2 regions of the Glaciecola sp. 2405UD65-10 genome follow, and region 1 is predicted to be linked to the other one. Evidence: predicted binding sites of a transcription regulator. Region 1 holds the regulator's gene; the other holds the start of a gene.
The links. The regulator ArgR, encoded in region 1, controls arginine synthesis, uptake and breakdown. The targets are predictions, from matches to a motif close to ANTGAATANNTATTCANT.

Region 1 (6,245 bases):
CTCACTAATTGAGCCTGCGAGGCGTCAGAAGCTAAGGAAAACCATTTCCACAATGCGTTACTGTATGCAAAGGTACTGATTGACTCTTTATTTGCGTCTTGCTTCAATAGCATATCAATTGCCGCTGAATATTGCTTTTCTTCAGCCAGTAATTTAGCTCGAGCTAGGGTAGCTCTTTGGCCTAAATCTAGATCAATTGAACTAGCAACGCTTGTTTGGAAAGACCCGCTATCAATCAAATACGTATCTTCTGACCATTTATGCATCAAGGTTAAAAGTGGTTTAGGAATCCCCTCTTTATGCAACGTGAATTGGCATTCTAACTTAAGCAAACTCGACAAACCCTGAGTAAAAGGTGCCAATGAATTATCGTTAATACTGGCTAGTACTTGCTCTGCCTCTAAACATCTGTTTTCACTGACGTATACATTTGCTAACTTAACTAACGCTAAATTACGTGAGGCAATATTTTGTGATTTAGCATACGCACGTTCAATGGCATTAATTCCTGTAGCCGCCTCAGATATTACAACACTTGAATTCGAATTCGTTTCAGGTGTGTCAAGGCGGGCAGGTTTGGGTGTTGAGCCGCAACCGTATAAGGTACTAATAGTTACCAATGCACACCAGAAATTTTTGTTATTTGTCATACACAACCTGAGTATTTAAAAATGAGTTTATTTGTTTTCGCCTGTAGTAAGTTGGCGGCAACTTAACAGTTTACTGAGCTTGTTGAAAATATCTAGCACAAATCATGCAATCTGTACTTAAGTTTGTGTAAACTAGCCCTTAAGTTCATCAATCACGAAAAGTAGGCGAAATTTGTCGGGCATTTTATATATTGTACCCACGCCAATAGGCAATTTATCAGATATTTCTCAGCGCGCCTTAGATGTATTGTCTGAAGTAAGCTTAATTGCGGCGGAAGATACACGCCATTCAGGCCAACTTTTGCATCATTATGGTATCGGAACGAAAACCATTAGCTTGCATGATCATAACGAAGCCCAGCGTACCCAAATATTAATCAAAAAATTAAGCGAAGGTGAGTCTATTGCCCTCATTTCAGATGCGGGAACTCCGCTTATTAGCGACCCAGGTTACACCTTAGTGAGTACTTGCAGAGCACATAAGTTAAAGGTTATCGCACTTCCCGGGCCATGTGCGCTTACTACCGCGCTCAGCGCATCAGGTTTACCAACTGATCAGTTTATGTTCTCAGGTTTTTTACCGGTTAAGCAAAAGGCAAAACAAGACGCTATCACCAGCGCTGCAAAACGCCATATGACCTGCGTATTTTATGAATCACCTAGGCGAGTTAAAGACACTATTCTCACGTGCATTGATGTGCTGCCTGCTTTGCATCATATTGTATTGGCCAAAGAGCTTAGCAAACACTTTGAAACTTATATAAGTGGAAGTGCACAGGAAGTACTTTCATGGTTAGAAGAAGACCAAGCGCATCAGAAAGGCGAATTTGTGTTAATGCTGTATTGTAAAGCCCCTAATGATGAAGCTTTACCGGCTCAAGCAATTGCATTGTTGAATCAATTAGGAGCGCTACTTCCCCCTAAACAGGCAGCTGCAGTGGTAAGTGAGCACTATAAACTTAACAAAAAGCAGCTGTATGAATACGCGCTAGCAAATAAGACTAAGTAAATTAAACGCTGTCGAAAAGGTCTTGGACACGTTGGCGAAGCTCATCAATATTGCTAATGTCGGCTGGCGCAATAAATATTGTGTCATCACCGGCAATTGTGCCTAACACCCCATCAGTGTGACTTAAAGAATCAAGCAAGCGGGCAATGAGTTGTGCGGCTCCTGGGCTGGTTCTAATAATCACCATTACATTATTATGCACTATATCAAGCACGAGTTGCTTCAGTGGGCTTTTAGCCGTTGGCATGCCGAGTTCAGGTGGCAAGCAATAGACCATGTCACCACGCGCATCACGGGTACGTACCGCACCAAACTTACTTAACATACGCGATACTTTCGATTGGCTAATATTGTCAAAACCAAGTGATTTTAAACCACTTACAATTTCGCCTTGTGAGCCATAGCTTTCTGTATTTAAAATTTCTCGGAATGCTTTAACTAATACATCTTGTTTTTGTGTAGTCATGTTAACTTGAATACTCTTTTGTTGTCTTGTGAATGCAACGGTCTTGCGTATTTTGCTACAAGGCTGGCGAATTGGCAATTATTCACACAAAAAATACCCAGCTTAGGCGACTAATTGCTTACTTAGACCATAGGGTGATTGAGATTATGTCAAATTTGGGCTAATCTTCGGGCTCAATTTATCAATCTTGTTTAACCGGAGATAACTTTATGAAAGTAGCCGTATTGGGCGCAGCTGGTGGTATTGGTCAAGCCTTATCGTTGTTATTAAAAACACAATTACCTGCAGGCTCAGAATTATCATTGTACGATGTAGCACCTGTAGTACCGGGCGTAGCCGTAGACCTTAGCCACATCCCTACCGATGTTAAAGTTGCCGGTTTTGGTAAAGATGACCTTGCCGCGGCATTAAGCGGTTGTGACATAGTATTGATTCCAGCAGGCGTTCCAAGAAAACCTGGAATGGACCGTTCTGACTTGTTCAACATTAACGCGGGTATTGTTAAAAACCTAATTGAAGCATGTGCTGACAACTGTCCTAAAGCATGTATTGGTGTAATTACTAACCCAGTAAACACAACGGTTGCTATTGCCGCTGAAACACTTAAAGCTAAAGGCGTTTACGATAAGAATAAATTATTTGGTGTAACTACGCTTGATGTTATTCGTTCTGAAACCTTCATTGCTGAATTAAAAGGCAAAAGCACGTCTGAAATTCACGTACCGGTAATTGGTGGTCACTCTGGTACCACAATTTTACCATTGCTATCACAGGTTGAAGGCGTGAGCTTTACCGATGATGAAATCGCATCTTTAACGCCGCGCATTCAAAATGCAGGTACTGAAGTTGTTGAAGCTAAGGCGGGTGGCGGTTCAGCTACATTGTCTATGGGTCAAGCTGCAGCACGTTTCTGCTTATCATTAGTAGATGCAATGCAGGGCAAAGACGTTACTGAATATACTTATGTTCAAGTAGACGGTTCTGAAGATGCTGCATTCTTTGCTCACCCAGTACGTTTGGGTAAAAATGGCGTTGAAGAAATTTTGCCTTACGGCGAATTAAGCGCATTTGAACAAAAAGCGAAAGAAGATATGCTTGAAGGCTTACGTGGCGATATCAAACTAGGTGTTGATTTCGTAAACGGCTAAGTACTAAAGCTTAAAAAAAACCAGCCTTAGCGCTGGTTTTTTTGTGCCTGTAGTGTCTTAATTTATATTGCTATGTGTAGCGGAAGAGTAGGTAGCACAACGCTTTCGCCAACCAGCTAGCCAGCGCTGCTCAACTTCTTGCTGTGAGGAAAGCTTCACTCTTCTTGTTAATACTTCATCGCAAGCATAGTGAAAAGCTTTGTGAGGGTTGTTATTTGCCGGGTCCATACTTTGTAAAACTTGTAATAAGCCCCATCCTTCCCCTTGATACGTTTCTGTTGATGAAACACCTTCCCCTTTAAAATTAACATAGTCAATTAAGGCATATAAGCCTAGCTCACTAGAAGATAAAGTGTGAAAGTTGGTACTTACTAACTTTTGTTGGGCGGCGCTTTCAATATGACTTAGCATTAAGGGCAGTGCTTGTTGCATACGCTTATGAATAAAGGCGACTTGATAATCCATGGTATTGCTTAACAAGTCCTTTAAATCACTCATTTTTACGCTATTCGATGCAGCCATAAAAGCGCTTTTACTGCTCCAAGGTAAGTCATGGGTATATTGCAACCAACTTGGCATGGCTAGATTCTGGGCTTTAAAATAGTCAATTAAGGCGGGAAAGGTTTCTGTAAATGGGCTTGTGCTGTTTTCTGGAAACCAAATGAAATGGCCAATGCCTAAACTTGCGAAGTTTTCGCCATTATTCCAAGCAATCAAATTTTCGAGTTTGCCACCGGTTTCATTTATATATATTTTCTGCCCTATAGCACGCAGTTGCTCTTGTGAAAGTGTGAGTTGTCCCTCACTATGCTTTTTGCCGCTTGCAGCTATTTCACCTGCACTACTAAAGCCAGCAGTCATTACTAATATCATGAATAACACGCGCGTTGCAGTCAAATTTATTGGCATAATTTAAACGCGCGTATTGTTATTTTTATCACGGCTTTGCTTAATGAGTTCATCACCGCGTTCGTAATCTGATTTAGCCAAGCGGTCATACAGCACCACATTAGCGGTTACCGCTAAATTCATACTTGAACGAGTAGGAATATAAACCACGTCATCACATTGGTCTAAAACAGCCTGCGGAATAGAGCCGTCTTCAGGGCCAAATATGTAAAATGCATTCTCAGGATGTTTAAACTCCGGCAAAGCGGTGGCACCTTCCACCAGTTCAATCGCAATTTTTCTTGCCCCCAAAGGCGCGTCTTTTATTAAATCATCTACGGCAATGCTAGGTAAGCTTTGATGAAATTTCTTGGTGTCTTCATGAAAGGCTTTTGCATGGGTGTAGCGTTGGCCGGTGTATAAAATGGACGCGACCCCAAAGCAGCCAGCCGCGCGCAAAATAACGGCAACGTTGCTAGCTGACTTAGGGTTAATTAGTCCAATATTGACTTGTTGTAATGCCATATTAGCCTGTATTTCTCATGCCTACGGCAATGCCCGTAATGGCAACCATCATCGCTCTTTCAAGCTCTTCTTTGTTGTCATCTTTGTAGTCAGATTTTTCTGCCTTACGAATACGGTCAAGCAATTCAATTTGTAAGTAGTGTAAGGGCTGCAAATACCCAGCGCGTATTTGCATATTATTTCGGGCACCAGGATCATCTTCCATCATATGCTCGTGGCCGGTTATATTTAGCAAACTTTGCATTGATTGGGTGAGTTCTGCCCGTAAAGCCGCACCAAAGTGCGTTAAATTGTCAGGAACTAGTCGCTTATCGTAAGCTTCACTTACTTTAGGATCTGCTTTTTGGAATACCATATCAAGCATGGAAATTCGTGAGGCGAAGAACGGCCAGTTTTCAATCATTTCTTGGACTATGGCTTGATTTTCACCAACGTTTACCTCATCCACGGCTTTCATTACACCTAACCATGACGGCAATACAAGGCGAGTTTGCGCCCACGCAAATATCCACGGAATGGCTCGAAGGCTTTCAATGCCTCCTTTAGGATTTCTTTTAGCAGGGCGACTACCTAAGGGGAGTTTTCCTAACTCTTGCTCGGGAGTTGCCACTCTAAAGTAGGGCACAAATTCAGGATCATGACGAACCGTATGACGGTAATTATCGCGGCCTTTGTTAGCCATTTCTTCAATAATGTCTCGCCATGCTTGTTTCGGTGCCGGGGGCGGTAACATTACGGCTTCAACCACGGCTGATGCATATAACGCTAAGCTGCGTTTAGCGAGTTGGGGCATACCAAATTTATATCGAATAGTTTCCCCTTGCTCGGTCACTCGGAATCCACCATCTAATGAGCCTGGCGGTTGCGAGTGAATGGCTGCTTTTGCTGGTAAACCACCACGGCCAATTGTACCGCCGCGTCCATGGAATAAGGTCAGTTTTAATTTGTGGTCTTCAGCAATATTTACTAATGCTTCTTGTGCGCTATATTGCGCCCAACCAGCGGCTAAGGAGCCAGCATCTTTGGCCGAATCTGAATAACCAATCATTACGTATTGTTGGCCATTTACATACTCTTTATACCAATCAATATTTAGTAATTTCTCCATAACTTGCGGAGAATTGTTCAAGTCGTCCAAGGTTTCAAATAAAGGCGCTACTGGCATTGGCCACGTTACACCACACTCTTGCAACAGCAACTGCACCGCAAGTACATCCGAAGCTTCACTCGCCATCGAAATAATGTAAATGCCAAAGCCATCTTTGCCGTTTTGGGCAATCACTTTACAGGTATCTAGTACTTCTTGAACATCCTCTGAGGGAGACCAATTACTAGGGATTAGTGGGCGCTTAGAACTGAGCTCTTTAAGTAGGAAAGCTTGCTTGTCGGCTTCACTCCACTCGTTATAATCACCCATTTCGAAATACTGGCTTAACTCTGAGAACACATCGGCGTGGCGCTGTGAATCTTGGCGAACGTCTAATTTAAGAAGATGCATGCCAAAACAATATGAACGGCGCACGGTATCTAGTAATTCACCATTGGCAATTACTTCCATC
Region 2 (6,245 bases), on a different contig from region 1:
ACCTGCTTCGGTAATAAGACCTTTTAACATTGGAATTAAGGCATCACCACCTTCCAAACTAAAACGCTTTGCACCAGTAAACTTAGAACCTAAATACTTTTCCATGCCATCAGCGGCAATCAAACCTTTTAAAATTTTGATTTTAGCATCGCGATCAATAGCAGGTTTAGCTTCTACTGACTCAAGACGTTGTTGAATCCAACGTTTTTGCTCAGTATCAGTAATGTGCATGTATTCAGAACCAATAGAGCCACAGTAAGTTCTATTTAATGATTTAAACAATTCTTTAAGGTCTAGTTTATCTGCGCCTACAGCGTAAGAACCTAAACTAAATATTGTATCAAAATCACTCTCAGACAAATTATGATGCGATAGCTCTAAGTCACGAACGCGCTCTTGCTTCCATAAACCTAGCGGGTCAAGATTAGCATGTTGATGACCACGAAAACGATATGCATTTATAAGTTGAAGAACTTTTACCTGTTTTTCATCACCAGGTGAAGATGCGCCTGGCGCTGCAGAAACAGAGCCAATGCGAGCTGCTGGGCCAGCGGCCGCAACTTTTTTAAATTCTTCACGAATATTTGAATGATTTTCTTCAACGGCAACGCCGTCAACTTTTGGTAACGCATCAAAAACTGATTTCCAGTTTTCAGAGACGTCTTGAGGGTTTTCGAGGTATGCTTCGTATAACTCTTCTACATACGCAGCGTTAGCTCCTGCCATGTGTGAAGAGTCCCACCATGCTTTCATCACGCTATTTTGCATCGTTTAGCCTTGATTAGTGTTATTGACTGTATTGTATTCTATGTAGTTTTTAATTTAAATCTTATATAACCAATGTCTTAGGTTTTTTTTAACTTATATAAAAAAAATAGCCATCCATTGCTGGATAGCTATTTAAAAACTAGTTAAAAAAACGCACTAAGTGTTTCAATTATAAAGCTCGCTGTAGCAACATTGATTTAATTTGCCCGATAGCCTTTGTTGGGTTAAGACCCTTAGGGCACACGCTTACGCAGTTCATGATGCCGTGACATCTAAATACGCTAAATGCATCATCTAAATAGCTCAAACGTTCGTCAGTAGCAGTATCACGGCTATCAATCAAGAAACGATACGCATGTAACAAACCTGCTGGACCTATAAATTTATCAGGATTCCACCAAAACGAAGGACATGAAGTTGAGCAACAAGCACACAAAATACACTCATATAGCCCATCAAGTTTAGCGCGCTCTTCTGGCATTTGAATATGTTCACGTGCCGGCGGCTGCTTGTTGTCATTAATCAAGAACGGTTTAATTTTTTCATATTGCGTATAGAACTGGCTCAAGTCTACAACCAAATCACGCACAACTGGCAAACCTGGTAGTGGACGAACCACTATTTTACCTTTTCCTAGCGCTGATAACGGCGTAATGCATGCCAAACCATTCTTACCGTTCATGTTCATGCCATCTGAACCACACACGCCTTCACGGCACGAGCGACGGAAAGATAAAGTAGGATCCGATTCTTTTAAAGCAAGAAGCGCATCTAGCACCATCATGTCTTGGCCTTCCTCAACTTCAAGAGAATACTCTTGCATGCGAGGTGCATCATCAACATCAGGGTTATATCTGTAAATTGAAAAGTCTAATTTCATGGTCAATACTCCTCTTAGTATGTACGCGCTTTAGGAGGGAATGCCTCTCTAATTTTTGGCGCCATATTGACGTCGCGTTTACGCATAGTTTCGCTCTCAGGAACATATACTGAATGACACAACCAGTTGTCATCATCACGTTCAGGAAAATCAAAGCGACTGTGAGCACCACGGCTTTCTGTTCTAAAGTTAGCAGCAACAGCTGTGCTATATGCAGTTTCCATTAAGTTATCAAGCTCTAAGCATTCAATGCGCTGAGTATTAAAGTCACTGCTCTTGTCATCTAAACGAGCGTGCTGTAAGCGTTCACGAATTTCACCTAGTTCTTTAAGGCCTTCTGCCATAGCTTCACCTTCACGGAATACCGAGAAGTTAAGCTGCATGCACTTCTGCATATCTTTCTTAATTTGAACTGGGTCTTCGCCTTTACCTTTATCAGATGATTCCCAACGATTGAAGCGAGCCATAGCGCCTTCTAAATCAGAGGCTGATGCGTCAGATTTAACTTCAATTTCGTCAATACTCTTACCTAGGTGTAGGCCTGTTGCACGTCCAAATACTACTAAGTCAAGTAATGAGTTACCGCCTAAGCGGTTTGCACCATGAACAGATACACATGCAATTTCTCCGCATGCGAATAAACCATCCATTGGCGTTTCGTTACCGTCTTTGTCAATGTTGATAACTTGTCCATCAACATTAGTAGGAATACCACCCATCATATAGTGACAAGTTGGAATTACTGGAATTGGTTCTTTAACTGGGTCAACGTGAGCAAAGGTACGAGATAGCTCTAGTATACCCGGCAAACGAGACTCAAGAACATCTTTACCTAAGTGATCTAGCTTAAGTTTAATGTGTGTGCCCCACGGCCCTTCACAACCGCGACCTTCACGGATTTCTGTCATCATTGAACGCGCAACTACATCACGGCCCGCTAAATCTTTCGCGTTAGGCGCATAACGTTCCATGAAACGCTCGCCATCTTTGTTAAGCAAGTAACCGCCTTCTCCGCGGCAACCTTCGGTTACAAGTGTTCCTGCTCCAGCTATACCCGTTGGGTGGAACTGCCACATTTCCATATCTTGTACTGGTGCGCCTGCACGTAAGGCCATACCAACACCGTCACCAGTGTTGATGTGTGCATTAGTAGTAGAAGCAAAAATTCTACCTGCACCGCCGGTTGCGAGAACAACCGCTTTTGATTTGAAATAAACCACTTCGCCACTTTCAATGTCTATTGCAGTACAACCTACTACTTGACCTTGTTGGTTTTTAACTAAATCTAGTGCGTACCATTCAGAGAACACTTTTGTTTTGTTTTTAACGTTTTGTTGGTACAAAAGGTGAAGAAGAGCATGGCCTGTTCTGTCAGCAGCAGCTGCAGTTCTTGCCGCTTGCTCACCACCAAAATTCTTTGACTGACCACCGAATGGACGTTGATATACTCGGCCATCTTCAGTTCTTGAAAATGGCAAACCCATGTTTTCCATTTCAATAATTGCTTCTGGACCAGTTTTACACATGTATTCAATGGCTTCTTGGTCACCAATGTAATCTGAACCTTTTACGGTATCATACATGTGCCATTCCCAATTATCTTCGTGGGAATTACCCAATGCTACAGTAATGCCACCTTGGGCAGAAACGGTATGAGAACGTGTTGGAAACACTTTTGATAAAAGTGCGCACGAACGGCCCGATTCTGAAATTTGCAAAGCTGCACGCATTCCCGCGCCACCCGCTCCTATTACAACTGCATCAAATTCATGAACAGGTAAAGTCATATTAAACTCCCAACAATACGAAAAGACCAATCGCAACATAAGCAAATGCGATTAGATTTAAAATGAACTGCAAAGCAGCACGCAATTTATGCGCTTTTACGTAATCAGTAAGCACCTGCCATAAACCTATGCGCACGTGCATCATGATTGCAACCAATGCTGCCATGGTAAATGCTTTCATATAAACTGAAGCAAATAAACCCTGCCAAACTTCAAAGGTTACAGTTGGGGTGGAAACAAAGAAGTACAGCATGTAAGCTGCGAAAAGTGTAATGATAGCCGCTGATGCACGCAAGGTTACGTAATCTTGGATACCATTTCTTTTAATTGATGCTTGGTTAGTTATCATATTAACACTCCAGCAATAACGATGGTAATTACAATCCACAAACCAATAGCTATATTAGCACTGGTATTGCCCGACTCTAACTCTTCCCAGTAGCCCATATCCATCACTAAATGGCGTATGCCACCAATGAAATGAAATGTGAAAGCAGAAAGCGTTCCTATGGCTATGAATTTACCTACGAAACCATTCATTAGATCACTAACTAAAGCAAATCCTTCAGGCGACGCAATGGAAGTTGCCCATGCCCAAATAACGAATAATAATGCAAAGAACATCGCAACACCTGTAATACGGTGCAATATTGAAGCTCTCCCTGCGGGTGGTAATTTGATTGTGCTCAAATCGAGATTGACTGGTCTTTGTTTTTTCACAATAAAACGCCTGTGTGTTTAAACGTGCACTTACGCAGAATTATTTTTTTATGCCAAGTAACACGTGGTTGTGTGTTAATAATTTAACAATAGCGAAAATTTAATTGTTAAATTTTTGTGAATGAAATATTAGTAAAGTATGTACAAATATCCCTTTAAATTCAGCGGGTTTGAATATATCAACCTCAAGCTTGAATAGCAATGTTTACTTGATGATTGGGACTTTAGTAGTAAACATATGTTTATAACCAACATTTATTACCAATATCAGCTAGAGTGATGAAGAATATATATTAAACACATGTGCATTTAAATTGACTTCGCTAGTGAATAAGTGAAGAATATCGGCACTTTTCCCAAAAAGTGTAGTATTTTGTGAAAGATAGTGAACAAAATCCTCGCTTTTTCCGTTAGATCGGATACTCAAAACTTAGGAGAGCAATTTAATGTCAAATAAGACCGCTACCCTCAAAGCTGGTGACGTAGAAGTAGAATTTCCAATTTTGGAAGGTACTGAAGGCCACCCAGTTATTGACGTAAGAGCACTAGGTGCACACGGATACTTTACTTTTGACCCAGGCTTTATGGCGACTGGTTCTTGTGAATCAGCAATCACGTTCATAGACGGTGCTAAAGGTATTCTACTTCACCGCGGTTTCTCAATTGAAGATTTAGCTCGTGATGCGAGTTTTCTGGAAGTTTGTCATATGTTATTACATGACAAAGCGCCAAATAGTGAAGAGTATAACGAATTTAAAGAAACCATTACACGCCACACCATGGTGCACGAACAAGTAAATATGTTCTTCCATGGCTTTAGAAATGATGCCCACCCAATGGCAATGCTTTGCGGTACTGTTGGTGCGTTATCGTCTTTCTACCATAGTGATTTAGATGTTGCTGACCCTGACCAACGTAGCCGTTCTGCGCATCGTTTGATTGCCAAAATGCCAACGCTAGTAGCGATGTGTTATAAATACAACATAGGGCAGCCTTTCGTTTATCCACGTAACGATTTGAGCTACGCTGCAAACTTCTTAAACATGATGTTTTCTGTTCCTGCTGAAGAGTATGTCATAAGCCCAGCTGTAGAGCGTGCTATGGATAGAATCTTTATACTTCATGCTGACCATGAACAAAACGCATCTACCTCAACTGTGCGTCTAGCCGGTTCATCGGGTGCTAATCCTTATGCTTGTATTGCAGCAGGTGTAGCATCTTTATGGGGTCCTGCTCATGGTGGCGCTAACGAAGCTTGTTTAAAAATGTTAGAAGAAATTGGCACTGTTGATCGCATTCCTGAGTTTATTGCTCGAGCTAAAGACAAGAGTGACCCTTTCCGACTAATGGGCTTTGGACACCGTGTTTACAAGAACCACGATCCACGCGCAACAGTGATGCGTGAAAGCTGTCATGAAGTACTACAAGAGCTTAATGTTGAAAACCCATTATTAGATGTTGCGATGGAATTAGAAAGAATTGCCTTGAGCGACCCTTACTTCGCAGAGAAGAAATTGTTCCCTAATGTTGATTTCTATTCTGGTATCGTATTAAGTGCTATTGGTATTCCAACCAATATGTTTACTTGTATTTTTGCTTTAGCAAGAACAGTAGGTTGGATTTCACATTGGCATGAAATGATGAGCCAGCCAGGTCAAAAAATTGGTCGTCCTCGTCAATTGTACACAGGCCATAGTAAGCGTGAGTACACACCTATCAAGAAGTAATTCTTGTTGCATTAAAACGATAATAAATGGCGCTTTTTGAGCGCCATTTTTTTATGCCTTACGGAGAAAATTATGCATTTTTCAGCTAAAGTTCTTGGATACGCGGGACTTTTACCCTTTATAGGCTTGCCGCTACTAATTGTTGCAGGGGCCTTGTCGTACTTTCAGGCTTATACTTATTTTGTGCAGTACTCAGCAATTATTTTGTCATTTTTTGGCGGGATACACTGGCTAGATGCGCTGCAAAATAGGCGCAAAGATCACCAGCTATACGTTGCAATGTTGCCAAGTATAGTTGCCTGGGTAGCACTTATATTCCTGGAAGGGAATTCTTTACTAAGCGCCCTTTCGGTCGCATATATC

Region 2: a site for ArgR is predicted at 4,458-4,475, ahead of ACOI22_RS01420 (citrate synthase). Genes of this name have one in related genera too.

The regions. Positions count from the first base shown of each region.
Region 1 is NZ_JBMEUF010000004.1:59,833-66,077, reverse strand. It holds gene ACOI22_RS17045 (penicillin-binding protein activator) at 1-650, opposite strand, end outside; gene rsmI (16S rRNA (cytidine(1402)-2'-O)-methyltransferase) at 823-1,659, shown strand; gene argR (transcriptional regulator ArgR) at 1,661-2,125, opposite strand; gene mdh (malate dehydrogenase) at 2,335-3,273, shown strand; gene ACOI22_RS17025 (hypothetical protein) at 3,331-4,146, opposite strand; gene ACOI22_RS17020 (RNA methyltransferase) at 4,186-4,686, opposite strand; gene ppc (phosphoenolpyruvate carboxylase) at 4,688-6,245, opposite strand, start outside.
Region 2 is NZ_JBMEUF010000001.1:303,995-310,239, reverse strand. It holds gene ACOI22_RS01445 (2-oxoglutarate dehydrogenase E1 component) at 1-768, opposite strand, end outside; gene ACOI22_RS01440 (succinate dehydrogenase iron-sulfur subunit) at 938-1,648, opposite strand; gene sdhA (succinate dehydrogenase flavoprotein subunit) at 1,663-3,435, opposite strand; gene sdhD (succinate dehydrogenase, hydrophobic membrane anchor protein) at 3,437-3,784, opposite strand; gene sdhC (succinate dehydrogenase, cytochrome b556 subunit) at 3,781-4,155, opposite strand; gene ACOI22_RS01420 (citrate synthase) at 4,602-5,882, shown strand; gene ACOI22_RS01415 (DUF3429 domain-containing protein) at 5,955-6,245, shown strand, end outside.